DNA from 3 places in the Lysinibacillus sp. NPDC093210 genome. Region 2 is predicted to be linked to each of the others. Evidence: riboswitches for the same ligand, from Rfam matches in the RefSeq annotation. Region 2 holds a riboswitch; each other region holds the start of a gene.
What was found. A riboswitch is a leader RNA that binds a small molecule or an ion and turns the genes downstream of it on or off. The one in region 2 is predicted to bind cobalamin.
Positions count from the first base shown of each region.

Region 1: it holds a riboswitch for cobalamin, as region 2 does, so the genes downstream of both, ACIP9C_RS19030 (hypothetical protein) here and metE (5-methyltetrahydropteroyltriglutamate--homocysteine S-methyltransferase) in region 2, are expected to answer to the same signal.
Region 3: it holds a riboswitch for cobalamin, as region 2 does, so the genes downstream of both, cobT (nicotinate-nucleotide--dimethylbenzimidazole phosphoribosyltransferase) here and metE (5-methyltetrahydropteroyltriglutamate--homocysteine S-methyltransferase) in region 2, are expected to answer to the same signal.

Region 1 covers NZ_JBIVOE010000009.1:105,589-113,705, reverse strand. The annotation lists gene ACIP9C_RS19040 (hypothetical protein) at 1-487, shown strand, start outside; gene ACIP9C_RS19035 (glutathione peroxidase) at 719-1,264, shown strand; cobalamin riboswitch at 1,419-1,627, shown strand; gene ACIP9C_RS19030 (hypothetical protein) at 1,783-2,325, shown strand; gene ACIP9C_RS19025 (ABC transporter substrate-binding protein) at 2,327-3,286, shown strand; gene ACIP9C_RS19020 (tyrosine-protein phosphatase) at 3,575-4,342, shown strand; gene ACIP9C_RS19015 (MATE family efflux transporter) at 4,487-5,866, shown strand; gene ACIP9C_RS19010 (putative RNA methyltransferase) at 5,867-6,697, shown strand; gene ACIP9C_RS19005 (lysophospholipid acyltransferase family protein) at 6,786-7,394, shown strand; gene ACIP9C_RS19000 (low molecular weight protein-tyrosine-phosphatase) at 7,454-7,918, shown strand.
Region 2 covers NZ_JBIVOE010000001.1:100,039-108,155, reverse strand. The annotation lists gene ACIP9C_RS00515 (C40 family peptidase) at 1-335, opposite strand, end outside; gene ACIP9C_RS00510 (methyl-accepting chemotaxis protein) at 857-2,551, shown strand; gene ACIP9C_RS00505 (VOC family protein) at 2,591-2,953, opposite strand; cobalamin riboswitch at 3,156-3,334, shown strand; gene metE (5-methyltetrahydropteroyltriglutamate--homocysteine S-methyltransferase) at 3,520-5,814, shown strand; gene ACIP9C_RS00495 (hypothetical protein) at 6,294-6,443, shown strand; gene ACIP9C_RS00490 (alpha/beta hydrolase fold domain-containing protein) at 7,059-7,985, shown strand.
Region 3 covers NZ_JBIVOE010000002.1:249,047-257,163, forward strand. The annotation lists gene cobT (nicotinate-nucleotide--dimethylbenzimidazole phosphoribosyltransferase) at 556-1,611, opposite strand; cobalamin riboswitch at 1,716-1,891, opposite strand; gene ACIP9C_RS06810 (rhodanese-like domain-containing protein) at 2,034-2,336, opposite strand; gene hfq (RNA chaperone Hfq) at 2,431-2,661, opposite strand; gene miaA (tRNA (adenosine(37)-N6)-dimethylallyltransferase MiaA) at 2,760-3,653, opposite strand; gene ACIP9C_RS06825 (alpha/beta fold hydrolase) at 3,640-4,560, opposite strand; gene ACIP9C_RS06830 (glycerol-3-phosphate dehydrogenase/oxidase) at 4,561-6,210, opposite strand; gene glpK (glycerol kinase GlpK) at 6,228-7,721, opposite strand; gene mutL (DNA mismatch repair endonuclease MutL) at 7,809-8,117, opposite strand, start outside.

The DNA of each region.
Region 1 (8,117 bases), on a different contig from region 2:
CGCGTCGTACAGAAAATTGATAAAAATTATGCAAGAACCAGTAGATTGGACATATGCTGTTTGGGAACAGCTTATTAAAGCCCTTACATATACAGATGGACATGCTCGTGCACGGGCAGCACAGTTTTTATGTGCATTAGCAGCAAAAAGTGACCCTGAAGAGCGTGTTCTGGATGATTTTTTAAAAATTTGGGCAGTAACATATGATGAAAAAACAGTAACAGCAAGGCATGCTCTTCAAGCAATTTGGCAAATTGGGCTTGCTGGACAAGTTCAAAGGGATTTAATTGTTTCATATTTAGCGAAAAGGTTCCAAACATGTATCGATGAAAAGCAACCATCGCGTATTCGATATGATATTATTGTCTCCTTCAAGAAGTTGTTTGATGCTACGAATGATCAAAACTTACTGGATATTGCAAAGAGATTAATAGATGAAGAGCAGGATATAAAATACAAAAAGAAATATAAAACAGCCATCCGTTAAAATAGCGAGATGGCTATTTTTATGCCCAAGTGTGTTGTTTTGAAGAAAGGAGAGTTATTGCTTATAATAAAAATAGGAGGATGGATTCAGTTTTTGATAGGTCTTATATACTGATGTAAGCAATGGTATAAGTGAGAGCTAGAAATATCTATAAAGGGGAAACACGTAAATATGCAACTGTGTATAGCATAATAACAGTATAATTTTGGTAAATTAGAAAGGGTCGAGAAAATGGGAATTTATAATTATTTAGTGAAAAAGCCTAACGGTGAAATTTTATCAATGGAGACGTATCGTGGAAAGACAATGTTAATCGTCAACACCGCCAACCAATGTGATTTTACATATCAATTTGAAGATTTACAAAAAATGTATAATAAATACGACAAGGAGAATTTCGTTGTTTTAGGTTTCCCATGTAATCAGTTTGGGCAGCAGAACCCAGAAGATGGAGTGGAGACAACACAACTTTGTCAAATTAACTACGGGGTATCTTTCCCGATTTTTGAACTAGTCCAGGTTAATGGAGAAGAGACACATCCGTTATTCAATTATTTAAAGCATGAAGTAGATTTTCGTGAATTCGGAAAAGCGAATATGCAGGAAAAGATGTTAGCTGAAGCTATTATCCAAATTGCGCCTAGCTTTTTAGATGGACGTAACATTCGTTGGAACTTTACGAAATTTTTAGTTGATAATCAAGGTAATACAGTTGAGCGCTTTGAACCAACAGATTCACAATTAGATATTGAACAAGCAATTGAAAAAATTTTATAGCAAGCTATTTTAATCAGAATTTTTAGGTTGGAATAACAAATAGCTGATCACTATGTAGAAATAGTGCTAAGTTTTGTATAAATATATTCGAATATTCCACAATCTCACAACTACTTTTTCAAATCAATATATGATAAACTGCTAATCAAGTGAATAATTCTTGCAGAATAATGGTGCTAATTTAGCATAATCGGGAATTCGGTGTAAAACCGAAGCTGTTTCCGCAACTGTAAGTACAAGAATCATAAAAAATGCCACTGTCGAAAAGGGAAAGTTCCGAGATGGGAAGGTTTTATGATATCGCTACTGCATTGGGTAGTGAGCTGTACGAGCCAGGAGACCGACCTTTATTTAATGTATAAAAACTCTTCGGAAGCTAGGAGGATATACGGCAAATACATAGGCAATGTCGCGTGAGGCGGCACTATATATGCTATTTTCGTCGTTCCCTAGGGAGCGACGTTTTTTTTATGCACCTTAAAGCAAAATCTGTTCATGAAAGAAAGAAGGGACTAAGTATGAAAAAAGATGCCCGTTATTCTTGCTACCCGTTCATGCGTGAAAAAATATCTACTGTAGAGTTTGAGATTCGTACGGATAGTTTAACAACTCATGTCGGTGTAGCATTGACGGCTGTAAAAGCTGAAGAAGTTGAAGTAGTGGCGACAGATTTATTGACTATTTTGCCAATGGCCTACCATGTAAATGGCTCAGTACGTGGCAAATTAGCGGTAACGGAAGAAGATTTGTTATGGCTTAGCAATCGCTATGATTTTTATGTAGGGCATGTAAAGGAAGAAATTCAGAACTTTGTTTTACCACAAGGTACGGGGGCTGCAACTGCGCTTCATTTATGTCGTAGTGAGGCAAAAAAATCATACCGTGTTCTACATAAAGTTTCTGAGGAAAGAGAAGTACCAGCCATCCTTTTCGATTACTTAGGATTATTAGCTAATGTATTTTTTGTAATGGCTGTATACATGAATCAACAGGCTGGTATTGCTGAAATACCGTTTATAAGCAAATCATATCCGATGAAGAAAAAGAAGGAGAATGTGTAAAGTGAAGAAACTATTTAATTTCCAATGGCTTTCAGTGTTAATGTTAGCCCTTGTATTGGCAGGGTGCGGCACAGCAAATGAAGCTAAAAAGGACGATACATCAAAAGCAGGACAACAAGCTGAGCAAACAGGCTACAAAGTGACAGATGATCGCGATGTAGAAGTAGCCTTTGATACAGTACCAAAAACGGTTGTGTCATTACAACCGAGTAACACAGAAATCCTATTTGCACTAGGTGTTGGCGATAAAGTTATTGGTGCAACTGAATATGATACGTACCCAGAAGAAGCAAAAGATATTGAACGTGTTTCTGATTCTGTAACATTCAACACTGAGCGAATTGTAGCATTAAAGCCAGATGTTGTTATTGCTTATTCAACAGGCAATGCCGAAACATTAGATGCGCTAAAAGGTCTTGAAGATGCAGGCGTAAAAGTATTTGCTATTCAATCAGCAGCATCATTTGAAGATGTATATGGAGATATTCAACAAATTGCTGAAGTGATGGGCGTTAAAGATAAAGGTGACCAATTAAACGAAAATATTAAAGCGAAAATCACGGATGTGCAAGCAAAAGTAAAAGGTGTAGAAACACCTAAAAATGTTTACTTAGAAATTAGCCCTAAGCCAGATATTTATACGACAGCAGCTGGTACTTTCCAACAAGAGATTCTTGATGCAGCGAATGTGAACAATATATTTGGTGATCAAACAGGATGGGTAAAAGTTTCTGAGGAAGATGTTATTGCGAAAAATCCTCAAGTTATTTTAACAACAGTAAACTATGTAGAAGACGCAGTAGGAGAAATCCTTGGGCGTGATGGATGGAATACAATTACTGCTATTCAAGATAAAGCAGTAAATTATATTGATACTGATATTTCAAATCGTCCAGGTCCACGTATTGGTGAAGCTGTTGAGATGGTAGCAAAAGCAGTATATCCCGAATTATTTAAATAAATATAAATGGTGAAAGCCAACCATTAGAGCTTGTGCCAAAGAGATAAAGTGTTAGATTGACTGCGTTCAATCTAACACTTTTTTGCTGTGAACGTTGCTGTCCGCTATAGCAGATATTTTCTGCTGCGTACAGACTTCACGGGCTTCAACCGGCGATATTTCCATGGCTACCGACAATTCATAGACTGTGGATTTCTTCTAAAAGGCTTTGTGAATAATTGGTATTATCTTCAGTTGTTCTATAAAATAGAGATATAGATGATTGCTTAAATAAGGGAGGCGTAGTGGATGACACAGTTTGGCATGAAAGTTATTCCGTTTGAGGCAGTCTTGAATTTCCGTGATATGGGTGGCTATAAGACGCGAGATGGCAGAGTGGTTAAGAATGGATTGCTATATCGCTCAGCTGCACTAGGTAAGATGACACAAGCGGACAAGGAGCGCTTTGAAGCACTAGGAGTAAAAACAATTTTCGATTACCGAGATCAACAAGAGGCACTAAATAATCCTAACCCCACATTTAAAGGCGCAAAGTATATTCAAATTCCTGCAAAGGGCAATCACGCATTTGAGATGCCGACAAATACCGGCGGCCACAATTTTTATAAGGTTGTAAGCCCAGAGATGTTCCGCGATTTTTATGCACAAATGCCATTTAACAATGCTTCATTTAAAAAATTAATGTCTACAATTCAAAATCCAGATAATTTAGGCCTCGTCCATCACTGTGCAGTAGGAAAAGATCGAACGGGAATTGGCGGTGCGCTCATTTTGCTCGCATTAGACGTACCCGAGGAAACCATTATGCAAGACTATTTAGATACGAATATTTATTTACGCCCTATGGTAGAAAGAATGGCACAGGCAATTCAAAATAATTTTAATGAACAAGAGTTACAACAGTTCCATGCATTAATGTCTGCACGTGAGGATTATTTGCAAGCTGCTTTTGATGCTATAGATAGTCGTTATGGTTCGAAAACAGCGTTTTTAGAGCAAGAGTTTGGTTTAACAACAGAAAAACGCCAGCAATTACAAGAAAATTGCTTATGCTAGTAGGACGCCCTTTCACAGTAAGTAAGTGAGAGGGATTTTTTTTGTAAGCTATTCAAAATATTTTTGTATTCGCTATCCTTTACAGTGGCAAATCTGTGATAAGATACAATAGATTTTTATGTAATATAGAGAGAAGTGAAGTTGTTGGGACATGCGATTAGAGAGAAACATTCGGCAGACCAGTTTAGTCTATTTCATTTAACATGGCCGATTTTTTTAGAAGTTTTTTTATTTATGTTAATGGGCTTAGCCGATACATTTATGTTAAGTGCCTTATCGGATAACGCTGTATCAGGTGTTGGCGCAGCAAATCAATACATTCATATTGCGATATTAATTCTTGAAGTGGTAGGCAATGGTGCTGCAATAGTTGTCTCGCAATATTTAGGTTCAAAAAGATTTTTAGAGGCTACAAAGATTTCGGCGTTGGCAATTACGATGAACTTAATTGTTGGCCTTATTATGAGTGCTCTGTTTTTCTTAGGCTCAAGCCATTTAATGTCGATGATGAATCTGAAGGGCGATGTCTTACAATATGCCCAAAGTTATTTAGTCATAATTGGTAGTTTTATTTTCTTACAAGCTATTATTAATGCATTAGCGGCTATTATTCGTGTACATGGTTGGACGAAGCAGACGATGTATGTATCACTCGGTATGAATGTCGTTCACGTCGTGTTAAACTACGGATTGATTTTTGGTAATTTTGGATTGCCTGAATTGGGTGTGAAAGGTGCTGCGATTTCCTCGATTATTAGTCGTGGACTTGCGGTTATTGTATTTTCATGGCTGTTGTATCAGGTAATGGAGATACGTGTGAAAATCGAATACTATTTCACTTTTTCAAAAGAGTATGTCCGAAAAATTTTAAATATCGGTTTACCGTCTGCATTTGAGCAAGTGCTTTATCAATTTTGCCAAATTGTTTTCCTCTATTATGCAACTTATATAGGGTCTGAAACGCTTGCAGCAAGACAATACGCAATGAATATTTCGATGTTTACGTACTTGTTTGCGGTTGCAATCGGTACGGGGACAGCTATTATTATAGGTCGCTATGTAGGTGCGGGTAAAAAAGATGAGGCATATCATCAATTATGGATAAGCGTGCGCTCAGCTTTTATTTTTACAATACTAATGGTAAGTGTTGTGACGATTTTCAGAAAACAGTTAATGAGCATATTTACAGATAATGCAGAGATAATAGCTATTGGTGGGTCTGTATTAGCATTAAGTATTTTATTAGAAACAGGTCGTACGATGAATATCGTTGTTATTAATTCATTACGTGCTTCAGGCGATGCAAGGTTTCCAGTGAAAATTGGCTTTTTATCGATGGTCTGTATGAGTTTGCCACTTGGCTATTTGTTTGTATTTGTTTTAGATTGGGGACTAGTAGGGATTTGGTTAGCTATTTCTGCAGATGAATGGATGCGTGCCATTATCGTATACTTTAGATGGAAAAGTCGAAAGTGGGAGCGTTTTGCAATTGTCTCACCTACTGAACAAAAGGAGGCGAATTAAATGGGGGCACTTTCAAAACGTGCTGCAGGAGCGGCGTTAATAGATGCAAATATCGGGCTATTTGCTTGTCCGATTTGTCAGGAGTCCATGCAGGTCTATGACCAAGGGAGGCTTACATGTTCAGCAAACCATTCCTTTGATATTGCAAAGCAAGGTTATGTAAATATGCTGACGCATAGTGTAGCTTCTAAATATAGTAAAGATCTTTTTGAATCCCGTAAAGCGATTATTGATAGTGGTCTGTATGATCCATTAGAGGAGAAAATAGCAGAGCTAATAGGAGAAGCCAAAACAGTGCTTGATACAGGCTGTGGAGAGGGATCACATTTAGCACGTATACTGTCGCAAAAACAAGGTATCGGCATTGGTATTGATATTGCAAAAGAGGGTATTCTTGCAGCTGCTCGGCATTATCCAGAGCAAATTTGGTGTGTTGGAGACTTAGCAAAAAGTCCTTTTGCCAAGACAAGCTTTGATGTCATTTTAAATATTTTATCCCCAGCTAATTATGAAGAATTTAAACGATTACTTACGTCAAATGGATGTGTCGTAAAAGTTGTACCACAAAGTGGCTATTTGCAACAATTACGTTCACAACTTTATGCTGACTCGGCAAAAGAAACATACTCCAATGAGCAAACTGTAGTACGCTTTCGTGAAAGTTTTTCAAATGTCACAGTAGAGCGTATAACTTATACGGTGCCACTTGCTTCAGTGCTCGTTCCTGCATTGCTTGAAATGACGCCGATGGGCTGGCATAAGGCGCAGCATACAGAAGTGACTGTAAATGAAATAACGATTGATGTCGATATGCTAGTAGGTCGGGTCTAAATCAAATAGATTTGACTTGGACAATTGCAGTATACAACTCTTTTCGATTACAATGATAATAACTATTGAATAAGGTAGGAATAAAACAGTGTATAAATTTACGGCAAATCTTGTCAAATTGATATTAAAATTATCGGGTTCAAAAGCACGTGTATATGATGAGGAAAACTTACCGAAGGATGGTGGGTTTATTATTGCATGTACACATACAGGGTATGTAGATATATTAAACTTAGGTGTTGCAGTCTTGCCTCGTGAAATTCACTTTATGGCGAAAAAGCAATTGTTTGATATTAAGGGACTTGGCTGGCTTATTAACCATTTAAACGCCTTTCCAGTTGATCGTGACAATCCAGGACCGAGTGTTATTAAAGTTCCTTCGCAGTTGCTGAAGGAAGGGAAAATTGTTGGGATTTTCCCATCAGGTACTCGAAATTCAGAAGGATCAGATTTAAAGCAAGGTGCTATAACGATTGCACAACTGTCTAAAACACAGATTGTTCCGGCTGCTTACGTTGGAGCGCGAAATGCGGGGGATGTGTTTAAACGTGGGAAAGGTTATCTCATTTATGGTGAGCCGTTTTATGTAACAGGCAAAGGAAAAGAAGGGCGTGAGGAATTTACACAACATCTTGAACACGAGCTTGTTGCCTTAACAGACGAATTAAATAAACGAATTGTAGCGGATAAAAAATAATACGGACAGCACTCAGAATCAAGTTGATTTTGGGTGCTTTGTCGTAGGGGGCATTTTTAATGATTAATATACTTTTTGTTTGCCTGGGGAATATTTGCCGCTCTCCAATGGCTGAAGCAGTCATGCGAGATTTAATAGAAAACGCAAAGTTGAATGACAAAATTAAAGTAGATTCAGCTGCAACAAGCTCTTGGCATATTGGTGAGCCTCCCCATCGAGGTACCCAAGATAAGTTACGAGAATATGGTATCTCTATGACAGGAATGCAAAGTAGACAACTACATAAGCGTGATTTTGAGCAATTCGATTACATTATTGGAATGGATGAAAATAATATTCGTAACATTTATACAATGCTTGGTAATCCCGATTCACCAAAAATTTTCCGCTTTTTAGATTTAACGGACCATCGAATGGATGTACCTGATCCATACTATACAGGGGATTTTCAGGAAACTTATGATTTAGTGCTAGAAGGCTGTCGAGCTTTATTAGATAAAATTAAGCATGAGCAAAAGCTATGAACATGTGAGAACGATTAAGAGCCTTGAAATTAATAAATTTCATGCAACATCCTGTTCTGAAAACATTACCTTAAACATTGGTATATCTAGCTTTGTAAGCATCAATATGTTATTATTTGCAGAGTAAAGATACGAAAAGTATTTAAATACCATTTGCAGATGTGCGGTTGTACATCTATGATTTTTATAAACTTTATTT
Region 2 (8,117 bases):
TTAGGAACAAATGTCCCTTGCTGGATCATATAATTTTCATTATAAGTCCCAATATCTACTCCATTCTGTTCAAAAATATACATAATAAATGAAGCACAAGAAAACTTGTAAGGATATGTAGACTTGTAAACTGAATTACTATATGTAGCCTTACCAATTAAACTTTTTCCTGTTTGAATAAGTTGCTCAGCCTTCGCTGCGACAGCTTTGTCATTATGTTGTGCATTTGTCGTTGCAGCCTCAACTTTGATTGGTTCAATGGATGCTTGAACGATTCCGAATGAGCTAAATCCAATCGATAATGCTAGTGTAGTTTTTAAGAATTGTTTTTTCATGCTGTTTTTACCTCCTGTAAGCGAGCAGTAAATTCATATCTGTTTGCTTGCTGTTGCAATAATCGTAGCATGAAAAAGTAAGGGTTCTGCGAGGTAAATGTTTCCACAGGGAGCATCGCTTTATGTAAAAACCTTGATGTATAAGGCTTTATCGCTTGAATTTACAGTTTCATTACAAATGTTTCAGTTTGATAAATAGTGCATACAAAAACCCTAGCAACTATGCATTGTTACATATAGAAACAATGCTAGGCAATGTGCTAATAGAGAAATCAAAATAAGGGTAAGGAATGATATAAAAATAACTTTATTAGTCAAAGAGTACTTATAAAAGCACGTATTATAGGAATTTTTTTGTTGATCATTAAGTGTGAAATACATAGTTCGAGTTATGGGTATTAAAGGTAATATATGTTATATTTAGGTAGAAATAGATTGAAGCATTGCCCGCAAATATTGGCGAAATTAGTTGTTCAATAGTAGTAATTTATATAATTTCACGAACGAAAGGGGAAAATGGTATGTTGCAAAAACTGAGGTTCAAAACAATTAGAGCTAAAATTTTAAGTGCATTTTTCATTTTTGTATTTTTCATCGCCTGTTTTAACACCTATAGCTTTTTCGCCAATAAACGTGTTATTGCTGCTGGAGAAGAAATTGTTAATAAAGAATTACAGTTGTTAACAGCAAGTGAAAAGTTATCATCGACAATTAGTGTTCGAACAACTGCTGCTAAAAGCTACGTCCTAACAGGAAATCAAAAATATAAACAGGAATTTGATGATTATATAAAAATTGCAGAAGAAAATAATACAATATTAAATGAATTGTCGACAGATAAAAGCTTAACGGAAACAGTTGAAAAAGCAAGAAAATGGAGAAGCTTTGTACAAACGAAAGTATTTGATGAATATGATAAAGGAAATATAGAATTGGCTGTTCAAAACCTTAATTCTGTTGATCGTCTCGAAGTGGAAATTAGAGAAGGATACGAGGACCTTGCAAGTGCAAGAGAAGCATCTATTAATAAGCTTGGGCAGGAAATGATCGCTCAATCGAAGCAAACAATGAATGTCGGTTTAATGATAGGAGTACTCACAACTGTAGTTGCGATTGTAATCGCTTACATATCGGCGTTTATGATTGCTAATCCGATAAAAGCAGTAATTGAAAAAATATCGCAAATGGCAGACGGAGATATTAGTCAGCCCTCTTTGCCTGGAAGAATGAAGGATGAAATCGGCTTACTCGTGCAATCGACAAATACATTGAATAGTAAGCTTCATGAAATTATTGGTTCTATAAATGTTGTTTCAGGCAATGTTGCTGCCAACAGTGAACAACTTGCACAATCTTCTTTAGAAGTGAAAACGGGTGCAGAACAAATTGCATTAACAATGCTTGAACTAGCGGGTGGCTCTGAATCACAAGCACAAAATGCAGGGGATTTAGCGCAGATGATTGACACATTTAAAATAAATGTCCAGCAAGCCAATGAACAAGGCATAGATTTACAAGGCTATTCGAGTGAAGTGTTGCAACTTACTGCAAGTGGCCAACATTTAATGAATGACTCAACACAGCAAATGTTTACTATTGATAAAATTGTCCAAGAGGCTGTTGCAAAAGTAGAAGGCTTAAATAGGCAATCACAGGAAATATCTAAATTAGTTTCTGTCATTGATGATATTGCCAATCAAACCAACTTATTAGCATTGAATGCTGCAATCGAAGCAGCACGTGCAGGGGAGCAAGGCAAAGGTTTTGCTGTTGTGGCCGATGAAGTGCGCAAGCTTGCAGAACAAGTATCATATTCAGTGACGGATATTTCATCTATAGTAGCACGCATTCAAAACGAAACAGTTGGGGTAACAGCTTCACTTCAAACGGGCTATGAAGAAGTGAAAAGGGGCACAGAGCAAATTACGAATACTAATACTACCTTTGAACAAATTGCCTCTGCTGTAAATAGTATGGGTAGTAGTATTCAAGGGATAACAGAAAACTTGCAGGGCATTTCAACAACAACTGTGCAAATCAATCGTTCTATCGATGAAATTGCAGCTATATCAGAGCAGTCTGCCGCTGGTGTAGAGCAAACGACTGCAACAATTGATCAAACAGTTGCAACAATGGATGAAATCTCTAAGAATACAGATTATTTAGCATCGATGGCAGAGAATTTAAACAAAGAGGTTCAGCACTTTAAACTGTAAATAAAAAAGCAGCCATCGATGGCTGCTTTTTTTAAAAATTTAAATGGGCTGAATAATTTCTACTCGATTACCAAAAGGGTCTCTAAATTCAAAGCGCTCAAAATTAGGAATTGGAACAGAATCAAGGATTTCGATATGATGCTCTGTTAATATTTTTTTCCAATATGCTACATCCTCTACTTGATAGGCAATATGCGCTTTCGTTGTTAGTCGATCAAAGCCGTCTTCTGTGCCAACATGTACTTCTTGATGACCAACTCGTAACCAAAATCCACCACGCCCTTTAAGGGATTCTGGTTTCTCTATTTCTTTGAGCCCTAACACATGGCAATAAAACGCTTTCCCTTGCTTCTCGGTACCTTTTGGAATTGTTAATTGTACGTGATGTAATCCGACAATCATAGTAATCCTCCTCATTATTTCTTGTTATAACTATATATTTCTACAAATTCCTTGAAATACCTTTTGATAGATTGTTTAATTATTATGTCGGCAATCAGTACAATTTAGAATGATTAAAAGAATTATGTACCGAAATAATATACATATCTTCACAAAAGTTATACTTTTCAGAAAAATGTATGTTATAGTAAGAAACATAATTGAATATTGTGTAAGAGTTGGTGCCAAATGAAAGTTTGGCTTAAAAGGGAAGTCGGTGTAAATCCGACGCTGTCCCGCAACTGTAAATCGGAGCAAATCACATATGCCACTGGGGAACTGGGAAGGCTGTGAGGCGTGTTGATGAGAAGCCAGGAGACCTGCCAATGTCTAGTACACACCAAATAACCTACGTGGAAATAGGTGGTGAGATGTGACCGAATCGGCACTGTGCGACTAACGAATATATACGATAATTAATATATTATCGTATCGCCTCGTCATAGCTAATTTAGATATACAATAACTACCATTTTCCTGAAAAGGAAAATGGTTTTTTTTATTTTAAATCAGAGGAGAGAAGTAATATGACGTATACAACGACTGTAATTGGCTACCCATACATAGGGGATGACCGTGAATGGAAAAAGGCATTAGAGGCATTTTGGAGAAATGAACTTACAGAAGAAGATTTCTTACAAAAAATGAAAGAAATTCGTCTTGCACGCATCGACAAGCAGCTTCGTAGCGGTATAGATATTGTCACTGTTGGGGATTTCACACTGTATGACAGAATGCTTGATACAGCGATGATGTTTGGCTTAGTGCCAAAGCGCTTCGGCTGGCAGGGTGGAAAGGTAGATTTACAAACGTATTACGCGGTAGCGCGTGGAAATAAAGAAGCTGTTGCTAGTGAAATGACAAAATGGTTTAATACAAATTATCATTACATTGTACCTGAATATGAAGGACAAGTTCTGCAACTAACAGACAATAAAATACTTGCAGATTTCCTTGAGATTAAAGAAGTATATGGCATTACTGCGAAGCCAACGCTAATCGGGCCATATACATTTTGCAAGCTAACAAAAGGTTACGATAAAGTATCACAAGTTGCGTTTATTTTAGCAATACTACCACTGTATGCGCAGGTTATCCAAGAACTCGTATCAGCCGGTGCTGACTGGGTTCAATTAGAGGAGCCTGCATTAGTCACATCATTAGATGAGGCAGAGGTCAAACTTGTGCAAGAAATATATACACAATTAGCAGCCGCTATACCAGAGGCTAATATTATGTTACAAACCTATTTTGAATCGTTATCCGCTTATAACACACTAATTGAACTCCCTGTACAAGGATTTGGCTTGGATTTTGTTCATGGCTATACGAAAAATATGGAGGCGCTACGTCAATTCGGCTTTCCACATGATAAAGTATTGGCAGTAGGTATTGTTAATGGGCGAGATATTTGGAGGGCAAATTTAGCAGAGGTAAGTACAACAGTTAGGGCAATTGAACAGCTGACTAGTGCACAGGAGCTGTGGGTTCAATCGTCATGTAGCTTACAGCATGTGCCGATTTCGACCGCACTTGAAACAAAATTAGAGCCTGTCTTAAAAAATGCGCTTGCATTTGCTGATGAAAAATTAGCAGAAATATCAGAGGTGGCTAAATATTTAAAAGAAAAAAATCATACGTCAAACCATACTATCTCTGAGAGCATGAAAGCAATTGAAGCATTAAAAAAACATCCCGTACGAAATAATCAGGCAGTTCAACAAGAAGTACAAACGGTGTCGACAGAGGATTTTGAACGTCAAAATGATTTTAATGCGCGTCAGATTATTCAACAACAGTCACTGCAGCTACCATTATTCCCAACGACTACGATTGGTAGTTTCCCTCAATCTGATGAAGTGAAGCGCACACGTAACGCATGGCGTAAAAAACAGCTTGCAGATGAAGCATATGCTGACTTTGTCGCACAAGAAACGAAACGGTGGATTGCGATACAAGAAGATTTAGATATTGATGTACTAGTGCATGGTGAATTCGAGCGTACGGATATGGTGGAATACTTTGGTGAAAAACTATCAGGCTTCGCATTTACAGAAAAAGCTTGGGTCGTTTCGTACGGCTCTCGTTGTGTGAAACCACCGATTATTTACGGTGATGTTGCATGGGAAGCACCGATGACAGTGAAAGAAACTGCCTATGCACAAAGTTTAACAAATCGATATGTGAAAGGAATGTTAACAGGTCCAGTTACGATTTTAAACTGGTCATTTGTACGTGACGATATCGCAAGAAAAGATGTAACCTATCAAATTGCACTTGCACTAAGGAAAGAGGTTGAGGCACTAGAAGCGGCTGGCATTGCTATTATTCAAGTCGATGAACCTGCATTACGTGAAGGCTTGCCTCTACGTAAAGAAAATTGGGGCGCATATTTGGATTGGACAGTGAATGCTTTTAAGCTCGCTACGGCTAGTGTAAAGGATGAAACACAAATTCATACACATATGTGTTACTGTGAGTTCAATGATTTTATTGAACCAATTAGTGCATTGGATGCTGACGTTATTTCTATAGAGACGTCACGCAGTCATGGAGAGCTAATTGCATCACTGCTAATAAACCCATATGAAAAAGGGATTGGATTAGGTGTTTACGATATTCATAGTCCTCGGGTGCCGAGCGAAAAAGAGATGTTAAGTATCATGCAGGATAGCCTACAAGTATTATCGACAAATCAATTTTGGATCAACCCAGATTGTGGTCTAAAAACGAGAAAAGAACCTGAAACAGTTGCAGCGCTCGCTCATATGGTTGCTGCTGCCAAAACATTACGACAACAAGTACAGCAATCAACATATTGATTATCTAGAATAAGAGAAAACGCTCTTTTCATTACAAGCGTAAGCTAAAAAATAACATCCCCTGAGAGGCGAAAATTCTTAGGGGATTTTGTCTGTATTTAGGACAAGATAGTCTTGTTACATGTTTATATCAAAAACTAAAATAGTTGTTTTATTTAAAACAATGAATTTAATGTGAAATATTTAATGAAAAGTATTATGAAACCTAGTATTTCGGAATTAAAAAAATAATAATATTTTGGAAATTGATTAAGGTGAAATTAAAATTTTTGATAATTATTTTTGATATTTTCGCTAAAATCAAGTAAAAAAATGTTATTTTATTTTTTCTGAATTTATTAGTATTATGATTGAAAATAAAATATTTCTTTATATATGCAAGGTTATCGGTACTTAATAAGGTTTATGTCAGTAAAATAAGGTATAGTATATTTGTTGAATAGATTCTTCTTTAAGGATTAGAAAAGTAGGTGAACAAAGTGGGGAAATATCAATTGGATACTAAAGGTAAGGTAGCTGTGACAAAGTATCATGAAAAAAACAAACCTGCCAAATTTGATAAAAAGCAGCAAATTGAAAAAATACGTGCGGAGTATTTGAAAAAGAAGCAAGAACAAACAGAAAAATAATAGAAATGAAAACATAGGGAGACTTAATTTATTATAGGTTATATATACTAAATGGCACTTAAAGCCTTTATGGAAAAGGGTTTAAGTTTAGTCTATATACTAAAACTTTTAGTAGGGGTATCGTCAAAAAATGCGGTCTTACAACATTAAGAAATATGCATAACCGTCGATAGTGCAACAATGTTTCAAGTACAAATAAAGCAATGCTATGACTGACATTTGAAGAATGTGCATAAAAACATGTATAATTAATGTTCCCAAGGAAAGCCACGAAACGTTGATGGTACAACATTCGTGGCTTTTCATATGCGTCAAAATTTTCATTGGGAACGTTATTTTTTATAGGTATTTCTGTAGATTTTAAATAAAGATTAATCAAATGTAATAAAGTCTGATAATTTGTAATAAAGTCCAATAATTAGAAAAAAAGGTGTGATACAATTGCTTTGACTAGATGGGCAATGACATTTCAACTAATAGGCCGTTTAATTGAATACCATCTACACAAGACCTTCGATCCAACAAAGACTTCAGCTAAAGAAATACATGGTTATCTCAAATCATTTCGATGAAATAGGATGAACACAATAAAAAGTTTAAAGGAGAGAAATTAAAATGAGTGTAGAAATTTATAATGGAGAACGTTCTGAAGAAAGTATTCAATTTGAAAAATGGATCACTTCCCAAGGTAATAAAAAGAGTTTTGCTAGTATTGAAAACACCAAAAGCTTCCTTAAGCAAAGGGGAACTGAAAATACTAAGCCCTATGTTATTGGGGAAGATGTTAAATTTTTAAGTGATATTCAGGAGTTGACTTTCGAGGGCATGCAAGTCTTCACAATAAATGACCAAAAGTCGTCGAAACAAAAAGTTATTCTTTATATACATGGTGGTGCTTGGACGAGTCAACCTTTAGATTTACACTGGTTGTTTATGGATAATATGGCGCAATCTTTAGATGCGAAAATTATTGCTCCTATTTATCCTAAAGTCCCTTATTTTAACTATAAGGATACCTATCCGAAAATCCTAAACCTATATAAAGAAATTCTTGGAACTGTTGAAAGTATCAATCAATTGACTATCATGGGAGATTCGGCTGGCGGAAATATCTCACTTGGTCTGGCCCATCTTTTAAAGATGGAAGATCTGCCTCAACCGAAAGATATTATTTTATTATCTGCATGTGTTGATATGAGTTTGAGCAATCCTCTTATACCTGAATATGATGAAAAGGATCCTCTGTTAGCTCGTGAAGGAATGGAAGAAATTACAAAGATATGGGCAGCTGATAAAAGTGTAACTGACCCATTGATTAGTCCAATTTATGGTGACTTTAAAGGACTTGGGAAGATTACTCATTTTATTGGAACACACGAAGCTTTATATCCAGATGCTATGAAACTTGATGAAAAACTAACAGAACAAGGAATTGAAATCAATACCTTTGTTTATCCTCAAATGATTCATGTGTTTGTTGTTATGCCAATCCCTGAAGCAAAAGATGCTCAACAGAAAATTATTAATATAATTAATAACTAAGTGCTTTCTTTTAAGTCATGGAACAGTTGTTTTATATTTAAATGGAGACAGGTTAGCAAGCTATAGGTAGAAATCACAAACTTGATATTCAACAACGAGCGCGATTACAAAGATCAGCGCTCGTTTTCATTA
Region 3 (8,117 bases), on a different contig from region 2:
TTCGCTACCATCAACTCGTGTTCTCTTCTAATTTTTTATTTACTGCAAAAGAAGGGACAACTATAGTTTCATTCATTTTACATAGCGTAAAAATGCCATCACATTAGTCGAACTATTTCTGCTATATCGTTGATGTCCGCTTCGGTGTGCGCTTTCCGCGGGCACGACGTAAGCCGCAACCCTCGCTAACGCGCGGTTTGTTGCGTCTTACGCTGCGTGCGTTCCCGCTGGAGTCGCCCACCTTCGCTACCATCAACTCGTGTTCTCTTCTAATTTTTTATTTACTGCAAAAGAAGGGACAACTATAGTTTCATTCATTTTACATAGCGTAAAAATACCATCACATTAGTCGAACTCTTTCTGCTATATCGTTGATGTCCGCTACGGCGTGCGCTTTCCGCGGGCACGACGTAAGCCGCAACCCTCGCTAACGCGCGGTTTGTTGCGACTTACGCTGCGTGCGTTCCCGCTGGAGTCGCCCGCCTTCGGTACCATCAACTAGATTGCATATACTATTTCCTTCGCTCTAAAAACTAACCTTATTACCGTCAATTATTAATTTTCTATTAGCGCCATAGATTCTGCTAATGTAGCCATATTGCTCATCATCGAACAAGCTGCGTCTAGAATTGGAAACGCTAATGCTGCGCCAGAGCCCTCTCCCAATCGCATATTCATATGAAGCATCGGCTCTACTCCTAGCAATTCGGCTGCTATTTTTGCCCCAGGTTCTTCTGATGCATGAGAAGGTATGATATAGTCTTGTACTTTTGGTTCAAGCTCATATGCAATTAGTGCAGCTACTGTAGAAATAAAGCCATCAATTACAACTGGTTTGCGATTTGCGGCAGCCGCAAGGATCACTCCAGCCATAGCCCCTATTTCTAACCCACCAACTTTTGCAAGTATATCGATTGCATCATGACGATTAGGTTTGTTTATTTCGATAGCCTTTTGAATAACAGCTACTTTATGTTCAATTCCACCTGACCCTAGCCCTGCACCGAATCCCGTCACTTCAAGCGGGTGACAAGCATGAAGTACTGATAATATAGCTGCACTAGGTGTTGTATTGCCAATCCCCATTTCACCAGTAGCAAGAACATTTGCCCCTTTTGCTATTTCTGATGTCGCTATTTCTATGCCTACTTCAATTGATTGGACTGCTTCTTCCCTCGTCATCGCCGGACCTTTCGCCATATTATCCGTACCGTATTTAATTTTTTTAATTAAAACACCAGCATCAAGCGGAATATCCTCTTTGACACCGACGTCCACTGTTACAATTTTTGCATTTGTTATTTTAGCAATAGCACAAACACCTGTTACCCCTTTAGGAAAATTCAATGTTTGAAAAAATGTTACGTTTTGTGGATTCGATGTTACCGCTTCGTCACAAACACCGTGATCTGCCGCACAAACGATGATCACTTTGTTATCGAGTTTCGGATATAGTTCTCCCGTAATCCCAGTTAGTTGTATAGCAAGTGACTCCAGCTTCCCTAAACTGCTTGGTGGCTTGCTAAGAGAATCTATACGTTCCTTCGCTTTTTCCATCATTTTGTTGTTAGTACGTTGAATTTGTTGAATCGTTTGTTGTAGCAATTGCATCATCATCTCTCCTTTTTTTAACCTTTTACATAAAAGAATGAAAAAATAGAAAAGCCTGTAGTTTATTTCATAACAAATAAACTACAGACTTTTCCATCGTCCATATCATCCGAAGCAATTAGGCAGGTCTCCTGGCTCAATCTCAACATTTTATAGAACCTTCCCAGCCATCGCTAGTGGTATTCTCTATAAAACTCCATTTTACAGTGGTGGGACCGCTAAAGCATTTCACTTTATTCCCTATTCTCCCAAAGTGGGCACCTAATGCTTTTATGTAATTACTTTAAATTTACGACAAAGTTTTTTGAGTGTCAATATTGTTAAAAGTTTTGGTAACAGCACTTTTTGCATTGCCATCTTTTAATATAAGCTAAAAAAATAAGGTATTTAACAACTGACTTGTTAAATACCTTCATCTTACATTATTTAAATTCTAATTCCCCATCATATGCAAGCATGCCGCCTTCAAGATTTGTTACATCAAAACCTTGTGCTTCTAAATAAGCACATGCATTTGCCGAGCGTCCGCCAGCTTTACATACGATAATATAAGGCTTAGATCGATCTATTTCATCTAAACGCTCTGGAATTGTTCCAAGCGCTATATGCTTAGCACCAGGAATAACACCTTGTGCTACCTCATCATCTTCTCGCACATCAATAATGTATAGGTCTTCGTTAGCATCTAGTTGTTCTAATAATTGCGTTGTATCCATTGATTTCATCTTTATAGTCCTCCAATATATCAATTTCCTATTACATTATAGCGTGAACGAAAAAAAACAGCTAGTGATGTAACACTAGCTGCTTAAAATGACTCTATTCTTCTGTCTCTAAAAATTCGACTTGCTTTGCTGGAACGAAAGTAGAAATTGCGTGTTTGTAAATGAGATGCTGTTTGCTTTCAGCATCAACTAATAATACTGTAAAGTTGTCATAGGATTTCACTGTTCCTTTTAACTGGAACCCGTTTAACAGAAACACAGTTACAAAAACACTGTTTTTACGTAGATGGTTCAAAAACGTATCTTGCAAATTGATTGATTTCATAGATTGCGCCTCCCCTACTCTCTTTCTACCTCTTCATTCCTATAGTAGCATGTTATACCAATTTATCAATTAGTAATTTTTAGAAATTATTAAAGTTTTTAGTCTTTTTCAATAAAATGAATGTCCATCTTATTGCGGAAATAAGTAAGTTGTCTTTTCGCGTAGCGACGAGAATTTTGTTTTAAACTTTCAATTGCTTCTTCTAATGTGCATCGACCATCTAAGTAATCATACAATTCCTTATAGCCAATCGCTTGTATTGACTGTACATCTCGAATATTTTGCTGCCATAACCCTTTTACTTCTTGTAACAGCCCTTTGTCCATCATCAAATCTACTCGACGATTAATGCGATCATAAAGCTCATCGCGTGACATATTTTCACCAAGCCCTAAAATCAAATGGCGGTAAAGTGGAATTTCTCCACGATTATGTTCCTCTGAAGCCTTTGAAACACCACTTAATTCAATCATTTCTAATGCTCGAATGACACGTCTCGTATTATTCGGATGAATTGTTTCTGCCGTTTTCGGATCCAATGCTAATAGTTTTGCATGCATGGCTTCAGGACCTAATTTTTCTAGCTCCTCATAATAAGCCTTACGTGCTACCTCATCTACCTGCTCCTCCGTAAATTGGAAATCATAAAGCACTGCTTGTACATATAACCCAGAGCCTCCAACAATAATTGGCAACTTCCCACGTTCCTGTATTTCACTAATTTTGGCACGCACTAGTTTTTGATAATCTGCTACTGAAAATGATTCTGTTGGCTCTTTGAAGCTTAATAAATGATGTGGTACACCTTGCATTTCTTCCTCGGTAATTTTCGCTGTACCAATATTTAAGTCTTTATAAATTTGCATCGAATCGCCATTAATAATTTCACCATTATACTTTTTTGCTAGCTCAATGCTCAGTGCTGTTTTACCAGAGGCCGTTGGTCCAACTATTGCTACGACCTCTGCTTGCTGGATTTTATTTTGTATCATACTTTTCTAACCACCGTAATAAAACTTGATGAACCGCCTGATGATTGTCTTCATTTAAAATTTCGTGTCGCTTATCTTCAAATAAATAGACTGTAACATCCTGTATACCTGCCGCTACAAAACGCTCTGCCACAGTATACACCCCTTGACCACCGTCACCAACAGGGTCCTTGCTACCACTTATCAAAAGGATCGGTAAGTTTTTATTTATTTTTTCAATCTCTTTTTTTCGATTTAGCACCATAAGGCCAGCCGTTAAGTCAACAAAAAATTGATTGGTTGGTATAAAGCCACAATATGGATCATCGATATATTTTTGCACCTCATGCTCTACCGAACATAACCAATCATATGCTGTTTTAGCATTTGGAACTTGTTTATTGAAGCTCCCAAAACTCAATTTATTTAATAAAGGGCTCTCCAACTCTTTGCCCCGTTGCATTGCCAATACTTGTGCAACATAATGCCCAATCTTATGCAATGTCGAGACGTTTCCGGTTCCACAAAGTATAACGTTATCCACGTCATTGCTGTAAAGCTGAATATATCTTCTAGCAATAAAAGAACCCATACTATGACCAAACACAATTAAAGGCACATCGGCAAAGTGGGCATGCATAGTTATGATCACTTCATGGGCATCTTCTACAACACGGTCAAAACCATTTTTTTCAGCGAAAAAGCCTAATGTGCCGTTATAAGATGCTGTTTCTCCATGTCCACGATGATCATGCATCGTAACTGCATAGCCTGCTGCACATAGTATTCGAGCAAATTTTAGATAACGGCCACTATGCTCTGCCATGCCATGTAAAATATGAAAATGACCTATGCATGGAATTGCCGGAGTCAATGTGCGCGTAAACACAAAATGTCCATCCGACATTTTCATATAACGCTCTTCCATTTACTTCACCTCCACATCCGCAAAACTTGTCGCATCGATTATGGCTTGTTCTAATTGAGCAACATAGGTATTTCTTTGGGAATCTGAGTAGTGAAAACGCTGTTGCATTACTTGAATTACTTGCTCCTTATATCGTTTCACTGCATCAATATCAAAGTATAATAATCCCGTACGACGAATAAAGAAATCACAAGGTGTATAAACCATTTCCGCTTCTATACCATAAAGCAGCATCGCATGTAACACAAGAGGCATCGCACTGCCATGCTCATGCAAATACTTCACCTGATCAAATAAAGCATCTACATTTGTACCATACTTTTGCACAAGATGCTTGGCTTCATCATAATTCAAGCCATACTGAACGCCCTCTCTTGCTTTATATGCAGTATAATCAGGGAAATTAATAGCATTAATGCCCTTTGCACCAGAAAGCGACAACTCACGTGTCATACATGGACTTGCATGCTTAAATTTATGTGTTTTGACAATTTTATCAACGATTGTTTCAGCCATTTGGCGGTAGCCTGTTAGCTTGCCTCCTGCAATTGTCATCAAACCACTGGATGCAGTCCAAATCTCATCTTTACGCGAAATTTCAGAAGGGTCTTTACCTTTTTCGAAAATAAGTGGACGTACACCTGCCCAAGAAGATTCAACTGTTTCTCTTGTAATTTCGGCTGTAGGAAAAACATTTTTAGCTGCCTCAATTAAATAATCTACATCTTGTTGTGTTGCGGTAGGGTGTATAGGATTTCCTTCATAAACTGTATCCGTTGTCCCTAAATAAGTTTTACCATCTCGTGGAATTGCAAAAGCCATTCGTCCATCTGGAATATCAAAATAGACTGCCTGTTGCAATGGGAAGTGCTTTTGATCGAGGACAATATGGACACCTTTTGTTAGACGTAATTGTTTTTTGTCCGTACTTTTATCCTTTTGTCGGACTTCATCTACCCAAGGGCCAGTAGCATTGACGATTTGTGCCGCATGAACTTCCACTACTTTTCCTGTTACATGATCTTTTACTTTTGCCCCAATTAGTTTTTTCTTGTTATATAAAAATCCTGTCATTTCAGCATAGTTTACACAAAGTGCGCCATATTCAACCGCTTTTTTTAGCACTTCAATTGTTAAACGTGCATCATCGGTACGATACTCTACATAGTAGCCGCCGCCAACGAGCTCATCGCGCTTTAATAATGGCTCAAGCGCTGCTGTTTCTTGTGCACTCAGCATTGTACGACGTTCTTTCTTTTTCACACCTGCTAATCGGTCATAGACCTTCAATGCTATTGAAGTCGTAAACGGACCAAGTGTACCATGCTTATATAAAGGCAACAGCATCTTTTCAGGCGTCGTTACATGAACACCATTATCATAAACGATTTCGCGTTCACGCCCAACTTCAGCCACTACACCCATATCAAATTGTTTTAAATATCGAAGGCCTCCGTGAATAAGCTTTGTTGAACGGCTAGATGTACCAGCCGCAAAGTCCTGCATCTCAATCAATGCGACAGATAATCCTCTTGATGCGGCATCGAGTGCAATTCCAGCACCCGTAATGCCACCTCCAATTACTAATACGTCAAAGCTATATTGCTCTAAATAATCCATAATTTTAGGACGATGCTCAAATGAAAACATACTTTCTCCCCCATTAGCTATGATTTGAATAAACGTGTAGCCTCTACAGCTCTTTGCCAGCCCGCGTATAATATCGCGCTTTGCTCTGTGGTCATTTTGGGTTGATAGGTTTGCCCATTTGCCCATAATGCAGCTAACGCCTCTTTATTATCCCAAAATCCAGTTGCCAGCCCTGCTAAATAGGCTGCCCCGAGTGCAGTCGATTCATTTAGCTTTGCTAACTCCACCTCTAACTGTAAAATATCACTTTGGAATTGCATTAAGAAGCCATTACTTACAGCTCCTCCATCTACCCGCAATACTTCAATTGGCGTACCTGCCGCTTCCTCCATTGCATCCAGTACATCTTTCGTCTGGTAAGCCAATGATTCAAGTGTTGCGCGAATAAAATGTTCTTTTGAAGTACCCCGTGTCAAGCCAAAAATAGCGCCACGGGCATCGGTATCCCAGTATGGTGTTCCTAATCCTACAAATGCAGGTACAATGTATACACCATCGGTATCAGCAACCTTTGTTGCATATTTTTCAGATTCCTTAGCAGTTCGAATCATTCGAAGACCATCACGTAACCACTGAATTGCAGAACCTGCTACAAAGACACTGCCTTCTAATGCGTATGTTACAGTGCCATCAATACCCCATGCAATCGTTGTAAGCAAGCCATTTTCAGAATGTATAGCCTGTTCACCCGTATTTAACAACATAAAACAGCCAGTACCGTACGTATTTTTAGCCATCCCCTTCGCAAAGCATGTTTGCCCAAAGAGCGCTGCTTGCTGGTCGCCAGCAATACCTGCAATTGGCGTTTCTTCCCCAAAAAATATGCTTGGTGCTGTTTTCGTATAGATTTCTGAGGAATTTCTTACTTCTGGTAACATTGTCATAGGGATATTTAGTAGTTTGCAAAGTTCTTCGTCCCATTGTAGTTCATGGATATTATAAAGTAATGTCCGCGCCGCATTGGAGTAATCCGTAATATGTGCCTTCCCTTTTGATAATCGCCAAACAATCCAACAATCAATCGTGCCAAATAGTAAATCACCATTTTCTGCCTTGTCACGAGCACCTTCAACATTGTCTAAAATCCATTTAATTTTTGTTGCAGAAAAGTAGGAATCCAGACGTAACCCTGTCTTTTGCTGAAACATTTTTTCATGGCCATGTTCCTTCAACTCTTTAACAATGTCCTGAGTTTGCCTTGATTGCCAAACGATAGCATTATAGACAGGCTGACCCGTATGTTTATCCCAAACTACCGTAGTTTCCCGCTGATTAGTAATGCCAATTGCATGTACCTCACTTGCTTCATGACCACTTTCAGTTAAAACAGCTGCGATAACTGCGAGCACTGATCCCCAAATCTCATTGGCGTTATGCTCTACCCAGCCTGCCTTCGGAAAATACTGCTGAAATTCCTTTTGTGCAACATGGACAATTTCACCTTTATGATCGAATAAAATCGCTCTTGAACTTGTCGTACCTTGATCAATTGCTAAAATAAATTCACCCATTCATTCTCCCCCTTAGGTTTTCACACCACGCTCGAGATCGCTGTAAGCTTTTCTTTAATTTACTGCGACCGCGATGCTCAGTTACCACTACATTACCCGTTTGAACATTTTTTCCACTTCATAGGTTGTAAAATGAATTAGCACTGGCCGACCATGTGGACAGGTAAATGGATTGTCTGCCTTACGTAAATCGTCTAGCAACGCAACCATTTGCTCTTTCGTTAAATAATGATTCGCCTTAATAGACTTTTTACAGCTCATCATAATGGCTGCTGCCTCACGCATTTTTTTTACATCTGCCTTTTTCGTCGTCAATACTTGCTCAATTAAATCCTCAATAATGTCCTGCTCCTCGCCATTTGGAAACCAGCTAGGGTGCTCACGAATAACAAATGA